DNA from 3 places in the Streptomyces sp. CC224B genome. Region 2 is predicted to be linked to each of the others. Evidence: riboswitches for the same ligand, from Rfam matches in the RefSeq annotation. Region 2 holds a riboswitch; each other region holds the start of a gene.

The links. A riboswitch is a leader RNA that binds a small molecule or an ion and turns the genes downstream of it on or off. The one in region 2 is predicted to bind cyclic di-AMP.
Region 1: linked by a shared signal. The riboswitch ahead of QK440_RS15925 (M23 family metallopeptidase) and the one ahead of QK440_RS38735 (M23 family metallopeptidase) in region 2 are both predicted to bind cyclic di-AMP.
Region 3: linked by a shared signal. The riboswitch ahead of QK440_RS22990 (transglycosylase family protein) and the one ahead of QK440_RS38735 (M23 family metallopeptidase) in region 2 are both predicted to bind cyclic di-AMP.

Annotation. Positions count from the first base shown of each region.
Region 1 covers NZ_JASCXL010000033.1:56,329-62,659, forward strand. Annotated here, with positions in the region: tRNA gene QK440_RS15915 (tRNA-Met) at 68-141, shown strand; gene QK440_RS15920 (PP2C family protein-serine/threonine phosphatase) at 496-1,608, shown strand; cyclic di-AMP (ydaO/yuaA leader) riboswitch at 1,840-2,033, shown strand; gene QK440_RS15925 (M23 family metallopeptidase) at 2,045-3,271, shown strand; gene QK440_RS15930 (aldo/keto reductase) at 3,451-4,395, shown strand; gene QK440_RS15935 (PrsW family intramembrane metalloprotease) at 4,398-5,717, opposite strand; gene trmB (tRNA (guanosine(46)-N7)-methyltransferase TrmB) at 5,784-6,331, opposite strand, start outside.
Region 2 covers NZ_JASCXL010000169.1:9,462-15,792, forward strand. Annotated here, with positions in the region: gene QK440_RS38720 (DNA topoisomerase IV subunit A) at 1-477, opposite strand, end outside; gene QK440_RS38725 (pitrilysin family protein) at 922-2,316, shown strand; gene QK440_RS38730 (pitrilysin family protein) at 2,313-3,707, shown strand; cyclic di-AMP (ydaO/yuaA leader) riboswitch at 3,949-4,110, shown strand; gene QK440_RS38735 (M23 family metallopeptidase) at 4,123-4,956, shown strand; gene QK440_RS38740 (GntR family transcriptional regulator) at 5,318-5,992, shown strand.
Region 3 covers NZ_JASCXL010000058.1:39,502-45,832, forward strand. Annotated here, with positions in the region: gene QK440_RS22980 (septum formation initiator family protein) at 1-2, opposite strand, end outside; gene eno (phosphopyruvate hydratase) at 113-1,393, opposite strand; gene QK440_RS22990 (transglycosylase family protein) at 1,673-2,440, opposite strand; cyclic di-AMP (ydaO/yuaA leader) riboswitch at 2,444-2,640, opposite strand; gene QK440_RS22995 (transglycosylase family protein) at 2,824-3,972, opposite strand; gene QK440_RS23000 (cytochrome P450) at 4,102-5,400, opposite strand; gene QK440_RS23005 (nucleoside triphosphate pyrophosphohydrolase) at 5,487-6,331, opposite strand, start outside.

The sequences.
Region 1 (6,331 bases), on a different contig from region 2:
CTGGGGCGGCCCTCCGGCCATCAGTTCGCGTTCACGGCCCCTGATGGCGTACTGTTGGGTTCACCGACGCGGGGTGGAGCAGCTCGGTAGCTCGCTGGGCTCATAACCCAGAGGTCGCAGGTTCAAATCCTGTCCCCGCTACTGAAACCGAAGGCCCGGGATCCCAACGGATCCCGGGCCTTCGGCGTACCCAGGGGATTCCGGGTCTGGGGATTCCGGCCTTCGGCGTCCCACGCCCGCGCCTGCCCCGGGTCCCGTGTGCCCGCGCCGCCTCACGCCCCGTACGCCCGGCGCCCGCTCCGGGCGCCCCCCGCCCCGCCCACGCCGCGCGCCCCGCACCCCGCCCCCGCTTCACCCACTTGGCGCACGCCGACTCGCTCGCGGGCCGCCGGACGGGAAGCCTTGGGCCGATGCGGCGGGTCTGCGGTGGGAGTGGAACGGTGGTTGCTTCGGGTGGTGGGGGCCGGTGCGCCGGTGCCGGGCCGGAGGGGCGCCATGGGCGGTAAGGGCCGCAGACGGCTCCCCCGGGAGCGGGCCCTGACCCGGGCCCTGCCCCCGTTCCTCATCGTCGCCGGGATCCTCTTCGACGTGCTCACGCCGCCCGAGTTCACCGCGTCCCCGATCTTCGCGGCGGCCCCGCTGATCGCCGCGCCGTTCTTCTCGCTCGGCACCACCGCGGCGACCGCCGCCGTGTCCTGCGCCACCGTCCTTGCGCTGCGCACGGTGAACCACGCGGACGCGTACGTCGAGGTGGTCACGGAGTTCCTCACCATGCTGACCGTCGGCGCCCTCGCCGTCGTCATCAACCGCGTCGTCCGGCGCGGCAACGCCCGCCTCGCCTCCGCCCGCTCCATCGCCGAGGCCGCCCAGCGCGCCGTCCTGCCGCAGCCGGGGCCGCGCGTCGGGGGCCTCGACGTCGCCGCGCGCTACGAGGCCGCGCAGGCCGACGCGTTCATCGGCGGCGACCTGTACGCGGTGCAGGACACCCCGCACGGCGTCCGGCTCGTCGTCGGCGACGTACGGGGCAAGGGCATGGGCGCGGTGGCCGCCGTCGCCGTCGTCATCGGCGCCTTCCGGGAGGCGGCCGAGCAGGAGGCCACCCTGGAGGCCGTGGCGCAGCGCCTGGAGCGTGCGCTCGCGCGCGAGGGCACCCGGCGCGACGGACTCGACGCGTTCGAGGGGTTCACCACCGCGGTCCTCGCCGAGATCCCGCCCGGCCGGGGGATCGTCCGGCTCGTGAACCGCGGCCACCCCGAACCGCTGCTGCTGCGCGCCGACGGGCGGCTGTGCGTGCTCTCGCCCACGGAGCCCGCGCTTCCGCTCGGCATGGGCGAGCTGGGGAGCTGGCCCGACCGCGCGGACGAGACCGACTTCCCGCCCGGCTCGACGCTGCTGCTCTACACCGACGGGGTCAGCGAGGCCCGGGACGAGCACGGCGCCTTCTACGATCCCGCGCTGCGGCTCGGCGGCCGGATCTTCTCCGGCGCGGACGCCCCCGACGCGCTCGTCTCCACCCTCGTCGCCGAGGTCCTCGACCACACCGCCGACGGGGCCACCGACGACATGGCGCTCCTCGCCGTACGCCGTCCCGTCACGGCGGGTGACTGAACGGAACCCCAGCGCAGCCCAACTGACGCACCTTCGTCGACATGTGAAGATCCGTCCGGCTGCGCTGCGTCATGACGGCCGGTCAACTCGCCCGGATCAGCACGTAGATGTCCCGTTGTGTACGTGGCGTAAGCGTTAACGATCAGTCGGAACAGCTTGGACTACGGAGCCGCTGTCTATTAACGTTCGATAACGCAGCGCGGTCGTCCCAGCCGTCACACCCGACGGCTCCGCGCGCACGCGCCTAATCCCGCAAGGGAGCCGGGGAACCACCAACTTGGGGTGAATCGGACGCCCTTCGCGTGCGAGACGCCGTAGCGCCGTGACGTGGTCACGGGGTGCGTCCCGCACGTGAGGTACGGCCGTAGGAGACCTTCCTGCTCCGAACCCGTCAGCTAACCCGGTAGGCGAGAAGGAAGGAAAGGAGTGCGCCCCCGTGGCGTCCAACCGGCCTGCCCCAGAAGCGCTCATACCGCACGGCGACACCGCCGACCGAGCCGCCGGGGGTGACGACCCCGCGGGTCCCGCAGGTCACTCCGGCCATGCCGGTCACTCCGGTCCCTTCGACTTCTTCGGCCCCTCCCCCGACTCTGCTCCGTACGAGGACTCTTCCCCGTACGAGTCGTTCGATTCCTCGCCGTACGCCGCCCAGCGGCCCGAGGGCTCCTGGGAGGAGTGGAACCCCACCGCGGAGAGCGTCCGCCCCGTCCGCGGGCGGCACCGCATCCACAAGAAGGGCGGCGGCGGCCTCGCGCGCAGCTCCACCGTCCTCGGCGTCGGCGTGATCGCCGCCGTCGGCGCGGGCGGCATCGCCTCCGCGCAGGGCGGCAAGCCGCCCGTCTCCATCGCCATGCCCGACATGTCGGCGGTCGCGGACGCGCTGCCGGAGGCCGAGTCGCTGCCCGGCGTCGGCGCCCTGCTCGGCGGTGACAAGGCCGAGGCCGAGCCCGCCACCGCCGCGTCCACCGCCCCGCTCAGCTCCGCCGGCGTCACCACCGCCGACGCCGAGCAGGGCACCACGGACGCGGGCGAGGCCCTGCGCGCCCGCATCCTCCAGCAGGCCGAGAACCAGCGGCACCAGGCAGACGACGCCCAGCGGGCGCGGGCCCAGGCCGCCGCCGTCACGCAGGCCGCCGAGACCGCCGAGGCCAAGCGGGAGAAGGCGGAGGCCGCGGCCAGGGCGAAGGCCGCCGAGGAGAAGCGGAAGAAGGAGGCCGAGGCCCGCGAGAAGCGCGAGGCCGAGCGCCTGGCGAAGCTCGCCAAGAGCTACGCCCTGCCCACCTCCTCGTACACCCTGACCTCCCACTACGGCGACGCCGGCGCCATGTGGTCCTCCGGCCACCACACCGGCCTGGACTTCGCCGCCCCCACCGGCACCCCGCTCAAGGCCGTCCACACCGGCACCGTCAAGGAGGCGGGCTGGGCGGGCGCGTACGGCTACCGCACGGTCCTGGAGCTCGAGGACGGCACCGAGATCTGGTACTGCCACCAGTCCTCGCTCAGCGTCAGCGCGGGCCAGAAGGTCACCACGGGCGAGGTCATCGGCCGGGTCGGCGCCACCGGCAACGTCACGGGCCCGCACCTCCACCTGGAGGTCAAGACGGGCGCGGGCGCGACGATCGACCCCCTGGCGTGGCTCCAGGGCAAGGGCCTGAACCCGTAACACCCCCCGGCACAACCGCGGCACGGCGGAACACCGCGGCTCCTGGCGCGCGGCTCCACGACGCCGGCGGCCCTGGCGACGACCCCCCGACGCCAGGGCCGCCGGTCCTTCCCCGCCGCAGCCCCGGGGCCCGGCCCGCCGCCGGAATTCCGAAATCCGTACGGGCGTTGACGCCTCGTATGACCACTCTTCGCCCTCTGGGCCCGTCCGACCTCGAAGTCTTCCCGCTCGCCCTCGGTGGCAACGTCTTCGGCTGGACCGCCGACCGCGAGCAGTCCTTCGCCGTCCTCGACGCCTACACCGCCGCGGGCGGCAACTTCATCGACACCGCCGACGCCTACTCGCACTGGGTGCCCGGCAACCAGGGCGGCGAGTCCGAGACCGTCCTCGGGCAGTGGCTGGCCGCGCGCGGCAACCGCTCCGACGTCGTCATCGCCACGAAGGTGGGCGCCCACCCCGCGTACAAGGGCCTGTCCGCGCGCACCGTCAAGGCCGCCGCCGAGGAGTCGCTGCGCCGCCTCGGCACGGACTACATCGACCTCTACTACACGCACTACGACGACCCGTCCGTGCCCGTCGAGGAGTTCATCACCGCCCTCGACGAGCTGGTGCGCTCCGGCAAGGTGCGGGCGATCGCCGCCTCGAACATCACCGCCGAGCGGCTCCAGGAGTCCCTCGACTTCTCCGACCGCGAGGGCCTCGTGCGGTACGTGGCACTCCAACCGCACTACAACCTCGTCTCCCGCGACACGTACGAGGGCCCGCTGCAGGAGGTCGCCTCGCGCTCCGGGCTCGCCGCCGTCCCCTACTACGCGCTCGCCTCCGGCTTCCTGACCGGCAAGTACCGCCCGGGCTCGGAGGTCGACAGCGCCCGTGCCCAGAAGGCCGGGGAGTACCTGGCCACGGAGCGCGGCCGCCGGGTCCTGGCCGCCCTGGACGAGGTGGCGAAGGCCCACGACGCGCAGGTCGCCACCGTCGCCCTCGCCTGGCTCGCCGCGCAGCCGACGGTGGCGGCGCCGATCGCCTCGGCGCGCACGGTCGAGCAGCTCCCCGCGCTGCTCGCGGTGGCCGACCTGGAGCTGACCGGGGCCGAGGTCGCGGCCCTGACGGCGGCCGCGGCCTGAGCTCAGGTGCGGTAGGGGTGGTACGGGGGCCGGACCGGGCCGTACGCGTGCACGGCGTACGCGGTGCCCGGCGGCACCGGGGGCGGTGTCGCCGCCCGGGCCGCGTACCCGAGCGCGGGCCCGGCCACGGCGCGCCGCTCCCGCAGCGCCGCGAGCAGCTCGCGCTCCCGGGTGATGAAGTCGGCGCCGACCCGGCCGTGCCGGGCCCGGTGCCGCAGGAGGGCGAGGGCCGTCGCGTGCGTCTCGTACTCCACGACGGTGCGCCCGGCGCCTCTGCCCAGGTGGTACGCCGCGTAGTCGCGCGCGAGGGTGCGGGCGCGCAGGGAGCCGAGCGCGTACGGGTCGCCCGGCGCGAACCAGCCCGCGGCCACGTACACGGGCAGCTCCTGGCGCACGATCCGCAGCTCGCGCCGGCGCAGCCAGACGGCGAGCCAGGTCAGCAGCCCGAACACCGGCAGCATGAAGGCGGCGTACACGACGAAGAAGCCGTACTCGCCGAAGCCCGCCGAGCCGTTCCAGAAGGCGTGCAGCCCCATCGCGAGCAGCAGCCCGGCGCACGGCAGCACGGTGCGGCGGACGGTGTGGTGCTCGGCGGTGACGGCGGCGATGCCGAAGCCGATGCCGGTGAGCGCGGTGAACAGCGGGTGCGCGAACGGTGACATGACAACCCGGACGAAGAAGGTCGCCGCGGTCACGGAGGCGAGGCCGCTCTCGCCGTTGAGCTGGTCGGTGCCGAAGGCGTTGCCGAGGTAGAGGATGTTCTCGGTGAACGCGAAGCCGGTGGCGGTGACGCCCGCTATCACGAAGCCGTCGACGACCCCGGTGAAGTCGGCTCTGCGGAACAGGAAGACGAGCAGCACGGCCGCGGCCTTCGCGGACTCCTCGACGACGGGCGCTATGACGGTCGCGCCGAGGGTGTCGGCGCCGGCCGGGTCGGCGGTGGCGGTGGCTATCCAGCGGGTCGCGAAGCTGTTCGCGAGGATCGCGATGAGCGCGGCCGCGCACGCTCCCCAGGAGAAGGCGAACACCAGGTTCCGCCAGGGCCCCGGGGCCACCCGGTCCAGCCAGCGGAACGCCGCGATCAGCAGCGGTACGGGGAGCGTGGCGAGGCCGAGGCCGACCAGGAAGCCCTCGGTGCCGGTCTGCTCGCGGACAAGGGCGAGGATCACCAGGCCGGACAGCGCGAGGAGCGTGACCACGCCGGTGGCCCGGATGGCGCCGCGCTGCCACCAGCGCGGGTGCCGGGGCCCGGGTGCCCCGGCCGGCCCGGCGGGCCCGCCGGGCGGCGTCGGGTGGCTCGGGCGTGCGGGACTGGTGGCCACGGTTCGACCCTAACGAGGCTGGGAGCGGCCCGCGACGGTGCCTCAGGCCTGGGTGGGGACGGCGCCTCAGGCCCCGCTCGGCGTGCCGGCGCGGCGGAACAGCAGGTCGTGGACGACGTGGCCCTTCCTGAGGCCCTGGCCCTCGAAGCGGGTGAGCGGGCGGAAGTCGGGGCGCGGCGCGTACCCGCCGTCCTCCTGGGTGTTCTCGAAGTCGGGGTGCGCGGTGAGCACCTCCAGCATGTGCTCCGCGTACGGCTCCCAGTCCGTGGCGCAGTGCAGCACCGCGCCGGGCTTGAGGCGGGGCGCGAGCAGCGTCAGGAAGTCGGGCTGGATCAGGCGCCGCTTGTGGTGGCGGGCCTTGGGCCAGGGGTCCGGGAAGTAGACCCGGGCGCCGTCCAGGCTCTGCGGGGCGAGCATCTCGCGCAGCAGGATCACGGCGTCGCCGTTGGCGACGCGGACGTTGGTGAGACCGGCGCGGTCCGCGAGGTTCAGCAGGTTGCCCTGGCCGGGGGTGTGCACGTCCACGGCGAGGATGCAGGTGCCGGGGTCCGCCGCCGCCATCTGCGCGGTGGCCTCGCCCATCCCGAAGCCGATCTCCAGGACGACGGGCGCCG
Region 2 (6,331 bases):
CGGCTCGAAGTCGACGGTGTTCTCGTCGATCGACTCCGTCATCAGGGAGGTGGCGTCGGCCATCTTGCACTCGGTGTACCGCATGGCGGCCGGCGGGTCGTCGTTGCCGAGCGAGCCGAAGTTGCCGTGGCCGTCCACCAGCGGGAGGCGCATCGAGAAGGGCTGGGCCATGCGCACCAGCGCGTCGTAGATCGACGCGTCGCCGTGGGGGTGCAACTTACCCATGACCTCGCCGACGACACGGGCGCACTTCACATAGCCGCGCTCGGGGCGCAGGCCCATCTCGTTCATCTGATAGACGATCCTGCGGTGCACCGGCTTCATGCCGTCCCGGGCGTCGGGCAGGGCGCGGGAGTAGATGACCGAGTAGGCGTACTCGAGGAAGGAGCCCTGCATCTCGTCGACGACGTCGATGTCGAGGATCTTCTCCTCGAACGCGTCGTCGGGCGGTGGGGTCTTCGTGCTGCGGCGGGCCATCGCTGCTGCGGCTCCTTCACCAACAAGTGTGAGATCTGACGCCGACCATTGTGGACCGTCCCACTGACAACCCGGACCACGACCCGTCCGGGACCCCGGCCGCGACCGGGCGGTGACCAGCCCGAAACCCGCGCGCACTGTGGCCCCGGCCCGGGCCGCGCCGCGCCCCCCGCCCCAGTCCGCCTCCCGGCGGCGACGCGGCCACAACCCCACGGCGACTCCGGCCGAGGACCCGGCCACGACCGCCCCACCCCTCCCCGCGCGGCCTCACCCCGTCCCACCCCGTCCCACCCCGTCCCACCCCGCCCCTGATCACGCCCACGGCGAACATCGACTACGCGAGGGGCGGAACGGGAACTTCGCCAGGCGTCGGCGGGCTTGCATACAGTGGCAGGACTGGCAGCAGCCAACGAGGATTCCGCGATCGAAGGGACGTACATGCCCATGGGTCACACGGCCACAGCCGAGGCAGGCTCCGGCGGCCTGACAGCGACCGAGCACCGGCTGGCCAACGGCTTGCGCGTGGTGCTCTCCGAGGACCACCTGACCCCGGTCGCGGCGGTGTGCCTCTGGTACGACGTGGGCTCGCGCCACGAAGTCAAGGGACGTACCGGCCTGGCTCACCTCTTCGAGCACCTGATGTTCCAGGGGTCGAAGCAGGTGCACGGCAACGGCCACTTCGAGCTGGTGCAGGGCGCCGGGGGCTCGCTGAACGGCACGACGAGCTTCGAGCGCACCAACTACTTCGAGACCATGCCCGCCCACCAGCTCGAACTCGCCCTGTGGCTGGAGGCGGACCGCATGGGCTCCCTCCTGTCGGCCCTCGACGAGGAGTCCATGGAGAACCAGCGCGACGTGGTGAAGAACGAACGCCGCCAGCGCTACGACAACGTCCCCTACGGCACGGCCTTCGAGAAGCTCACCGCGCTGTCGTACCCGGAGGGCCACCCGTACCACCACACGCCGATCGGCTCCATGGCCGACCTGGACGCGGCCACCCTGGAAGACGCCCGCGAGTTCTTCCGCACGTACTACGCGCCCAACAACGCCGTCCTGTCGATCGTCGGCGACATCGACCCGGAGCAGACGCTCGCCTGGGTCGAGAAGTACTTCGGCTCCATCCCGTCCCACGACGGCAAGCAGCCGCCGCGCGACGGCTCGCTGCCCGAGCGCATCGGCGAGGAGCTGCGCCAGGTCGTCGAGGAGGACGTGCCGGCCCGCGCCCTGATGGCCGCCTACCGCCTGCCCGAGGACGGCACGCGCGCGTGCGACGCCGCCGACCTGGCCCTGACGGTGCTCGGCAGCGGCGAGTCCTCGCGGCTCTACAACCGCCTGGTGCGCCGCGACCGCACCGCCGTGACGGCCGGGTTCGGCCTGCTGCGGCTCGCCGGGGCGCCCTCGCTCGGCTGGCTCGACGTGAAGACCTCCGGCGACGTCGAGGTCCCCGTCATCGAGGCCGCCGTCGACGAGGAGCTGGCCCGGTTCGCCGAGGAGGGCCCGACGCCCGAGGAGATGGAGCGCGCCCAGGCGCAGTTGGAGCGCGAGTGGCTCGACCGCCTCGGCACGGTGGCGGGCCGCGCGGACGAACTGTGCCGGTTCGCCGTCCTCTTCGGTGACCCGCAGCTCGCCCTCACCGCCGTCCAGCGCGTCCTGGACGTCACCGCGGAGGAGGTCCAGGAGATCGCCAAGGCCCGTCTGCGCCCCGACAACCGCGCGGTGCTCGTGTACGAGCCCCTCGCCCCCGCGGACGGCGGCGAGAGCGCAGCGGACGCCGCGGACTCCCCGGCCCCCGGGAACGCCGCCGACGAGACCCAGCAGGAAGAGGAGGCGGCGAAGTGACCGAGGCCGCGACGTCCGTGACGATGGAGTTCCACCCGCAGCCCCAGGCGGGCACCGCCAAGCCCTGGGCCTTCCCGGCCCCCGAGCGCGGCGCGCTGGACAACGGCCTGACGGCGCTGCGCTGCCACCGCCCCGGCCAGCAGCTCGTCGCCGTCGAAGTCCACCTCGACGCGCCCCTGGACGCCGAGCCGCAGGGCCTGGACGGCGTGGCCACGATCATGGCGCGGGCCTTCTCCGAGGGCACCGACAAGCACTCCGCGGAGGAGTTCGCGGCCGAGCTCGACCGCTGCGGCGCCACGCTCGACGCGCACGCCGACCACCCCGGGGTCCGGCTCTCCCTCGAAGTGCCCGTCTCCCGCCTGCCGAAGGCCATGGGCCTGCTCGCCGACGCGCTGCGGGCGCCCGCCTTCGAGGACGGCGAGATCGAGCGCCTCGTCCGCAACCGCCTGGACGAGATCCCGCACGAGGCCGCCAACCCCGGCCGCCGCGCCGCCAAGGAGCTCTCCAAGCAGCTCTTCCCGGCCACCTCGCGCATGTCGCGCCCGCGCCAGGGCACCGAGGAGACGGTCACCGCCATCGACTCCGCGGCCGTACGCGCCTTCTACGAGAAGCACGTGCGCCCCGCCACGGCCACCGCCGTGGTCGTCGGCGACCTCACCGGCACGGACCTGGACGCCGTCCTCGCCGACACCCTCGGCGCCTGGACCGGGGACACGGCCGAGCCGCGCCCGGTGCCCCCGGTCACCGCCGACGACACCGGCCGCGTCGTCATCGTGGACCGCCCCGGCGCCGTCCAGACGCAGCTCCTCATCGGCCGCGTCGGCCCGGACCGGCACGACCGCGTCTGGCCCGCGCAGGTCCTCGGCACGTACTGCCTGGGCGGCACCCTGACCTCGCGCCTGGACCGCGTGCTGCGCGAGGAGAAGGGCTACACCTACGGCGTGCGCGCCTTCAGCCAGGTCCTGCGGTCGTCCCGGGACGGCTCGGGCACGGCCATGCTCGCCATCAGCGGCTCCGTGGACACACCGAACACGGGCCCGGCCCTGGACGACCTGTGGAAGGTGCTGCGCACCCTCGCGGCCGAGGGCCTCACGGACGCCGAGCGCGACGTGGCCGTGCAGAACCTGGTGGGCGTGGCCCCGCTCAAGTACGAGACCGCGGCCGCCGTGGCCGCGACGCTCGCCGACCAGGTCGAGCAGGAGCTGCCGGACGACTTCCAGGCGAGCCTGTACCGGCAGTTGGCCGAGACGGGCACCGTGGAGGCCACCGCGGCCGTCGTGAACGCCTTCCCGAGCGACCGCCTGGTGACGGTGCTCGTGGGCGACGCCGCGCAGATCGAGGAGCCCGTGAAGGCCCTCGGCATCGGTGAGGTGACCGTCGTCTCCGGCTGACGGCCCACCCACCGCGCGAACAAGGGCAAAACGGCAGCAACGCCGTGTAACGCAACGGACCCCGGAGGCCCATGGTGCCTCCGGGGTCCCGCGTGTCGCCGTATGCCCGAATTGGCATGGAGGTTGGGTGTCTGCCGTGTGGCGTGCGCTACAAAAGGCGGGATCCGTTTGTCGATTGAAAGAAGAGGCGTTTAGCGTCAATCCGGCTGTCCGTCAGGCAGTACGCCGCACCCGCGGCGCCGGACAGTCATCGCCGAGTCCCCGTACGGCGTGAGCCAGGGGAGCCGGGGACCCACACGTCCCTGGGGTGAATCGGACCCCTCGCCGCCAGTCGAGGAGCCCGTAGGAGACCTTCCTGCTCCGAACCCGTCAGCTAACCCGGTAGGCGAGAAGGAAGGAAAGGACCAGCCGCTTCATGGCGCTCATCCGCCCCACCGGTAAGCACCGCCGCCCGAGCCGCATCACGCGTACGACCGCCGGTGCCGCGGGCGTCGCCGCCCTCACCACCACCGGCGTCATATCGGGCCTGGCCGCTCCGGCGCTGGCCGCCGACAGCTCCGCCGACCACGCGGGCACCGGCCTCACCCAGGCCATCTCCATCAACGACACCCTGGCCGACGAGATCGACGCCCAGGCCGCCGCGCAGAAGCAGGCCGCCGTCGAGGCCGCCGCGCAGAAGAAGGCCGAGGACGCCGCGCGCCAGAAGGCCGCCGAGCAGAAGCGCAAGGCCGAGGCCGCCGCCAAGGAGAAGGCGAAGAAGGAGGCCGAGGCCAAGGCGGCGAAGGAGGCCAAGGAGCGGGCCAGGGAGCGCGCCGCCCGGGACGCCGAGCGCAAGCGCCTGAACGGCTACGTCGCCCCGGTCGCCGGGTCGTACGTCTCCACCTCCTACAAGGCTGGCGGCGCCATGTGGTCCTCCGGCAGCCACACCGGCATCGACTTCCACGCCGCGTCCGGCACCTCGGTCCAGGCGGTCGGCGCGGGCACCGTCGTCGAGGCGGGCTGGGGCGGCGCCTACGGCAACAACATCGTGATCAAGATGAACGACGGCACGTACACCCAGTACGGGCACCTGTCGTCGATCAACGTGACCGTCGGCCAGAGCGTCACGCCCGGCCAGCAGATCGGCCTCTCCGGGTCCACCGGCAACTCCTCCGGCCCGCACCTGCACTTCGAGGCCCGTACCGGCGCCGAGTACGGCTCGGACATCGACCCGATCGCCTACCTGCGCTCCCACGGCGTCGCCGTCTGACCCACCGCGCCGCGCGGCCCCGTCGGCACGGCCCGCGCCGCCGCGTACCGCACCACGCCCTGTGAAAAGCCCCGGCTCCCGTGAGCCGGGGCTTTCGGCGTGCCCGCCCGCGCCTTTGGCCCGCCCGCGCGTCTCTTCCGCCGACGCGTTGCGTCAATTGACCGCTGTACCTATGGCCAAAAGATATCCATGGTTTCTCCGCGCCATCGGAAAATCCGTCGGCCTGCAATAGAGTCCGTGCCGACAGCGTCCACCAGGTCGCCGCACCGACGCCATTCGTCGCGGCCCGCGAAGTGAAGCGCGGACGGCGACGCGCGAAGCGTTTCGCGGGCAATGAAGGGCATGAAAGCGGAGGTCCGTCATGCGTGTTCCCGCGCACTCGGTCTGCACGGCCATCCGGGACGACATCGTCTCCGGCGTCCACGCACGCGGCGCGCGGCTCACCGAAGAACTCCTCGCCCGCCGCTACGGCGTCTCCCGCGTCCCGGTGCGCGAGGCCCTGCGCACGCTGGAGGCGGAGGGCTTCGTCGTCACGCGCAGACACGCGGGCGCCTGCGTCGCCGAGCCCACCGAGCAGGACGCCGCCGACCTCCTGGAGGTCCGTACGCTCCTGGAGCCCCTGGCCGCCGCCCGGGCCGCGCAGCGCCGCACCGACGCCCACCTGAAGGTGTTGCGCGGGCTCGTCCGGCTCGGCCAGGAGCGGGCCCGGCGCGGCGGCGCCGAGGACCTGCGCGCGCTCGACACCTGGTTCCACGAGACGCTCACCCAGGCCTCCGCAGGCCCCGGCCTCATCGCCCTGCTCACGCAGCTGCGCCACAAGATCGCGTGGATGTACGTGGCGGACGCGCGGGCCGCGGCCACGGAGGTGTGGGCCGGGTACGCCGCCCTCACCGACGCGGTGGCCCGCCGGGACGCCGACCGGGCCCGCACGCTCGCCCTGCTGGCCGCCGAGCGCGCGGCGGCCGCGTACCGGCTGCGGGGCGGGTCCGTGAGGGGTTCGCAACATGCCGTGAACAAGGTCGGCGCACCGCATTAACGAGAGGCCTGTATACCAACAGGCGTATACCCGCAGAACCGGCCACAGGATCAACAGCGGACCGGCGGTAGAACCGGCAACAGACCGGCAGCGGAAGCGACACCGGAACCAGTAACAGATCGGCAGCAGAACCAGTAGGAGAACCAGCAAGAGAACTACCGATGGAACTGCTGGCGGAACTGCCGGCGGAACTGAATGCCGGGCACGAGTTCCGCGCCCCGTGTTTTCTTGAAAAGCGAAAGAGCCGCGGGGGGGGGGGGGGGGGCCCCCCGCGGCCGGGCCCACGGCCGGTCCCTGATGCTGGTCGCCGAGGCCCAGTGCCTGGAGGAGGGCCGCTCC
Region 3 (6,331 bases), on a different contig from region 2:
ATGTCCCGCCTCCCCTGTACGTGCGTACGTCCCCGCACACGGTACGGGACCGAGTACGGGGACGTACGGACGACTGGCTAGCGCTTCATCCGAGGAGGCTCCGGGAAGGCCGTCAGCCCTTGAAGCGCGGGAAGGCGCTGCGGCCGGCGTAGACCGCGGCGTCGTCGAGGATCTCCTCGATGCGCAGGAGCTGGTTGTACTTGGCGACACGGTCCGAGCGGGCCGGGGCGCCGGTCTTGATCTGGCCGCAGTTCACGGCGACGGCGAGGTCGGCGATGGTGACGTCCTCGGTCTCGCCGGAGCGGTGCGACATCATGCACTTGAAGCCGTTGCGCTGGGCCAGCTCGACGGCGTCCAGGGTCTCGGTGAGCGAGCCGATCTGGTTGACCTTGACGAGCAGCGCGTTGGCGGCGTTCTCGTCGATGCCGCGCTGGAGGCGCTCGGGGTTGGTGACGAAGAGGTCGTCGCCGACGATCTGGACCTTGTCGCCCAGCTTCTCGGTGATGACCTTCCAGCCGTCCCAGTCGTCCTCGTACAGCGGGTCCTCGATGGAGACCAGCGGGTACGCGGAGACGAGCTCGGCGTAGTACTCGGTCATCTCGGCGGCGGAGCGGGTCTTGCCCTCGAACTCGTAGGCGCCGTCCTTGTAGAACTCGGACGCGGCGACGTCGAGCGCGAGCGCGATCTGCTCGCCGGGGGTGTAGCCGGCCTCCTGGATGGCCTCGACGATGAGGTCGAGGGCGGCGCGGTTGGACTCCAGGTTCGGGGCGAAGCCGCCCTCGTCGCCGAGGCCGGTGGACAGGCCCTTGTTCTTCAGGACCTTCTTCAGCGTGTGGTAGACCTCGGCGCCCCAGCGCAGGGCCTCGGAGAAGGACTCCGCGCCGATCGGGGCGATCATGAACTCCTGGATGTCGACGTTGGAGTCCGCGTGGGACCCGCCGTTCAGGATGTTCATCATCGGCACCGGGAGCAGGTGCGCGTTCGGGCCGCCCAGGTAGCGGAAGAGCGGCAGGTCCGAGGCCTCGGAGGCGGCGTGGGCCACGGCGAGGGAGACGCCGAGGATGGCGTTGGCGCCGAGGGAGCCCTTGTTGTCGGTGGCGTCCAGGTCGAACATGGCCTGGTCGATCAGGCGCTGCTCGGTGGCGTCGTAGCCGACGAGCTCCGGGCCGATCTGCTCGATGACGGCGAGGACGGCCTTCTCGACGCCCTTGCCGCCGTAGCGGTTGGCGTCTCCGTCACGGAGTTCGATGGCCTCGAAGGCGCCGGTGGAGGCGCCGGACGGGACGGCCGCACGGCCGGTGGACCCGTCGTCGAGGCCGACCTCGACCTCGACCGTGGGGTTGCCTCGGGAGTCCAGGATTTCCCGGGCTACGACGACGTCGATGGACGGCACGAGCATCTCCTTCTGGGATGTGACGCGGGGTACGCGGGGGTACTGGGGCCGCGCTGGCCCCTGCGACACGAGCCTAACCGGCTCCAGGGCATCGGCCAGCCGACCGCCCGGCCCCCGGACAGAACCGGAGGCCCATAGTTCCCTCACGGAACAAACTACCGGACAAAAAGGTACCGCCCCGGTGCGACGGGGGTCGCGCACCGGGACGGCAGCCCGTGGGGACGGGGTGGTGGCCCCTCACCGGGGCCGGGGCGGCCGGTGGCCGCCCGGGGCTGGGCCTCAGCCGAGGTGGAGCTGCTGGCCCGGGTAGATGACGTCGGCGTCGTCGACGATGTCGTCGTTGAGCTGGTACAGCTTCTGCCAGCCGCCCTTGACGCCGCGCTCCTGAGCGATCTTGGAGAGGGTGTCGCCGGTCTCGACCTTGTACTCGCCGTCGCCCTTCTTCACGACCTTGCCGGTCGGGGTCTTGACGGTCTTCTTGGTCTCGACCTGCGGGGCGGCCTGCTGCGTCTGGTGCTGCGGCTGCGCCTGCGGCTTGGGCTGGGCCTGCTGCTGCGGCTGGACCTGCGGCTTGGCCTGCTGCTGCGGCTGCGCCTGCTGCTGGGGCCGCTGCTGCTGCGGCTGCTGCTGCTGGGAGCCGCCGGAGGAGCCGCCGCCGTTGTACGCGGCGCCGGACAGGCCCACGCCGCACTTCGGCCAGGCGCCCTTGCCCTGGCCCGCGAGGACCTTCTGGGCGACGGCGATCTGCTGGGACTTGCTGGCCTTGTCGGCGGTGGGCGCGTAGGCCGTGCCGCCGTAGGCCGCCCAGGTGGAGGCGGAGAACTGGAGGCCGCCGTAGTAGCCGTTGCCGGTGTTGATCGACCAGTTGCCGCCGGACTCGCACTGGGCGACGCGGTCCCACTCGGAGGCGGTGGCGGCGCCGGCGGTGCCCGCGGTCACCAGCGGTGCGGCGACGGCGGCGCCGGCCACACCGGCGACGGTGACGGCACGGGTGGCCTTGTCGAGCTTGGTGGCGCGGCGGTGCTTGCCCTTGCCGGAAAACAGCATGATTGATCCCCTCACCGACGCCTGCGAGGTGAGCTGTCGGGTTCGGGCGGGTGAGTGCCCGGTCCCTGCGGCCTAGCGCAGCGACTACACCCCTAGCCGTTTCCGTGCGTCCGGACCGCCGCGCTGCTGCGCGGCCGTCCAACGTCCGGGCCCGGCGCTTACCTTGGGTCCCCCGCTCCTGCCTTCGGCGCTTGACGCGACGACTGTTCCCGTCCGGCGGTTGGCAGGATTCGGCGTACCGACCGGCGGGGCCCGCTGTGGCGAGCGCTCACGACCGTAGGCAGGCGATCAGCCGAATTTCAAAGACGATCAGGGCTTCTGAGACCCATCTCTCACTTGCCCCTCACCATCTTCAAACCGGACATTCATCGCGAAGTGACCGCTCAACTGCCCTGGTCCGCGCCCGACTTCTCCTTGGTTCCGGCTTTCGTCTTCTCGTCCAGTTCAAGCCGCTGACCGGGGAGGATGAGGTCCGGGTCGGAGCCGACGGTCTTCTTGTTCTCCGCGTAGAGACTCGTCCAGCCGCCGTCAAGGCCGTGGTTGTCCGCGATGGCGGAGAGGTTGTCCCCCGAGCGGACCGTGTACGTCTGCGCGCCGGACCCGGCACCGGGCTTCTGCCGCGCCTCGCCGCGCGAGGCGTGCCGGCCCGCGCCGGCGTCCTCGCCGCCGGAGGGGAGGTCGTCCCCGGCGCGCTCGCCGCGGTGGCGGCCGGAGGAGCGGTCGGCGTCCTCGCCGCCGGGGGCGCCGGGCGCCTCGGAGCCGCCGGAGGAGCCATCGGCCGGGCCACCGGTCGAGCCACCGGAGGAGCCGGAAGCGTCCGTTCCGTCCGGCGAAGTGGCGTCGCCCCCGGCGGATTTGCCGTCGCCGCCCGTACGGTCGGCCGACCCCTCGGGTGCCGTCTTGTCGGAGTCGTCGGTTTTGCGGTGCTTGCCGCCGCCCGAGCGGTCCGATGTGTCCTGGTCGGGCGTTTCGCCCGCATCGTGATTCTTGTCTCGCGTGTCGCCGTCGGCACCGGACGGCTTGCCGTCGGCGTCGTCGGCGCCCTTGCCCTTGCCGCGGCCCGCGTCCGTGCCGGAGGCGCCGTCGTCGCCCGAGGAGCCGTCAGAACCCTTGGAGGGCGGGGCGGAGGGCAGGCCCGGGTCGACGTCGGCGGCCTCGCCGCCCTTGGTGAGGCCCGCGGCCGGGGCGCAGTTCGGCCAGGCGTCGGGGCCCTGGTCGCGGAGGACGTTCTCGGCGATGGCGATCTGCTGGGAGCGGCTGGCCTGGTCGGCGCTCGGTGCGTAGGACAGGCCGCCGTACTGCTCCCAGGTCTCCTGGGTGAGCTGGAGGCCGCCGTAGTAGCCGCTTCCCTTGGCGCTCCACGCGCCGCCGCTCTCGCAGTCCGCGACCTTGTCCCAGGTCTCGGCGTCGGCCGCGCTCGCGCTCGTGGCGCCGAGCAGCGGCAGGGCGATGGCGGAACCGGTGACGCCCACCGCGACGAGGATCGCCGGGGCCTGGCGGGGGCGGCGGTGACGGCCTTGGCCGGAGAGCATGCAGGTGCCTTTCGTGGACGACAGGACGGGCGCGGCACGGGTGCGCGGGGGCGCGGGTGCCGGGCCGTCGTGAAAGTAGCCGCAGTCGAACGTCAGTCACAAGTCGGTTCAGCGGAGATCACATAAAAGTCACATCGTTGACGGCCCGTCAGGACGAGTGACCCGCGGGGCCGGTGTGAAACGCACCGGCAGGGTCCGCAGGCCCCGCATGATGAGCCCGCCGCGCCACCGCAACTCCTCCGGCGCGGCGTCCAGTTGCAGGTCCGGCAGCCGTCGCAGCAGGGTGGCCAGCGCCGTCCGCCCCTCCAGCCGGGCGAGCGGCGCGCCGAGGCAGTAGTGGATGCCGTGGCCGTAGCCGAGGTGCTGGTTGTCCCGGCGGGCGAGGTCGAGGACGTCGGGCTCGGCGAAGCGCTCCGGGTCGCGGTCGGCGGCGGCGAGCACGACGAGCACGGGGTCGCCCGCCGCGATGTCCTGCCCGCCCATCCGCAGCGGCTCGGTGGCGAACCGCCAGGTGGCCAGCTCCACGGGCCCGTCGAAGCGGAGCAGCTCCTCGACGCCGGTGGCGAGCAGCCCGGTGTCGCCCGCGGCGAGGGAGTGCTGCAGCCGCTCGCGCTGGGCGGGGTGGGTGAGGAGCGCGTACGTGCCGTTGCCGATGAGGTTCACGGTGGTCTCGAAGCCGGCGAACAGCAGGATGAAGGCCATGGCGGCGGCCTCGTTCTCGGTGAGGTGCTCGCCGTGGTCGGAGGCGCGGATGAGCCCGGAGATCAGGTCGTCGTCGCCGCCGTCGCGGAGGGACTCGCGCTTCCTGTGGATGAGGTCGGCGAGGTAGCCGCGCATCTTCTTCACGGACCGCGCGACGCCGCCGCGGGGCCCGCCGCCGTGCCGGATCATCATCCCGGCCCAGTCCCGGAAGTCGTCCTGGTCCTCGCGGGGGACGCCGAGCATGTCGCAGATGGCGTAGATCGGCAGCGGGAACGCGAACTCGTGGATGAGGTCGGCCTCGCCCCTCTCCGCGAAGCCGTCGATGAGCCGGTCGGTCAGCTCCTGCACCCGCGGCGCGAACTCCGCCACGCGGCGCGGCGTGAACGCCTTCGCCACGAGCCGCCGCAGCCGGGTGTGGTCCGGCGGGTCGATGTTGAGCAGATGCGTCATCAGCTCGGCCTTGCGCTCGCCCGGGATGCCGGTCTTGCCCTTGGCGTGCGCGGGCTCGTCGTGGTGCGCCGGGTTCTTGCTCAGGCGCGGGTCGGCGAGCGCCTGCCGCGCGTCCGCGTACCGCGTGACCAGCCAGGCCTCCACGCCGCTGGGCAGGCGCCGCTTGGTGACCGGGGCGTGCCGGCGCAGCCAGGCGTAGGCGGGGTACGGGTCGCTCGCGAACTCCCAGGTGAAGAGTTCGGGCTGGGGAGTGGGGGGCGGGGGCTGGTCGTGCATGCGCCCGACGGTATCCGGCGGGGCCCTCGCGGGGCCTTCTGGGGCTTCGCCCCTCTCCCCCTCTGTCGGTGCTTCGCGCCTCGTCCTCAAGCGCCGGACGGGCTCGGGCGTCCTCGCTCGGCCGCCACGATCGCATCCCGGTACGCGCGGGCCGCCGCCCTCAGGGCCGCCTCGGGGTCGGTGCCCTCCGCTTCCGCCCGTACGGCCATCGCCAGGAGGTCGTAGCCGACGCCCTCCCCTGCGGGGAGCGGGACGCTCAGCCCCTCCGTACGGACCCGGGACGCCAGCTTGGCCGCGAGCGCCAGGCCCGGCTGGCCGAGGGGGATGCCCTCGGTGAGGGAGTCGCGCTGTTTCTCCTCGGCCTTGGTGCGCCGCCAGTGCTCCTTGACCTCCTCGGGGGTGGACGCCGTGTCCTCGCCGAAGACGTGCGGGTGGCGGTGGATGAGCTTGTCGACGATCGTGGCCGCCACGTCGTCCACCGAGAACGGCTCCTGCTCGTCCTCCTCCGCGATGCGGGCGTGGAACACCACCTGGAGCAGGACGTCGCCCAGTTCCTCGCGCAGCTCGTCGCGGCCGCCGCCGTCGGGGTGCCCGGTGGTCTCGATGTTCTCGATCGCCTCGACCAGCTCGTACGCCTCCTCGATGGCGTACTTCGCCAGGCCCTTGTGGGTCTGCTGCGACGACCAGGGGCACTCGGCGCGGATGCGGTCCATGACCTGGACGAGGTCCAGGAGGCGGGCGCCGGGCAGGTCGTACGAACCGGGCAGCAGCTCCAGGTCCGGCATCGTGTGGCGGCCCGAGCCCGCGAGGCGGGCCAGACCGTCCGTCAGCGGGCGGTCGCCCTCGGCGGTGGCGACGACCAGCACGGTGCGGCCGCCCTCGCAGGCGCGCACCAGCTCCTCGGCGGTGGGGGCGGCCTGCTCGACGGTGA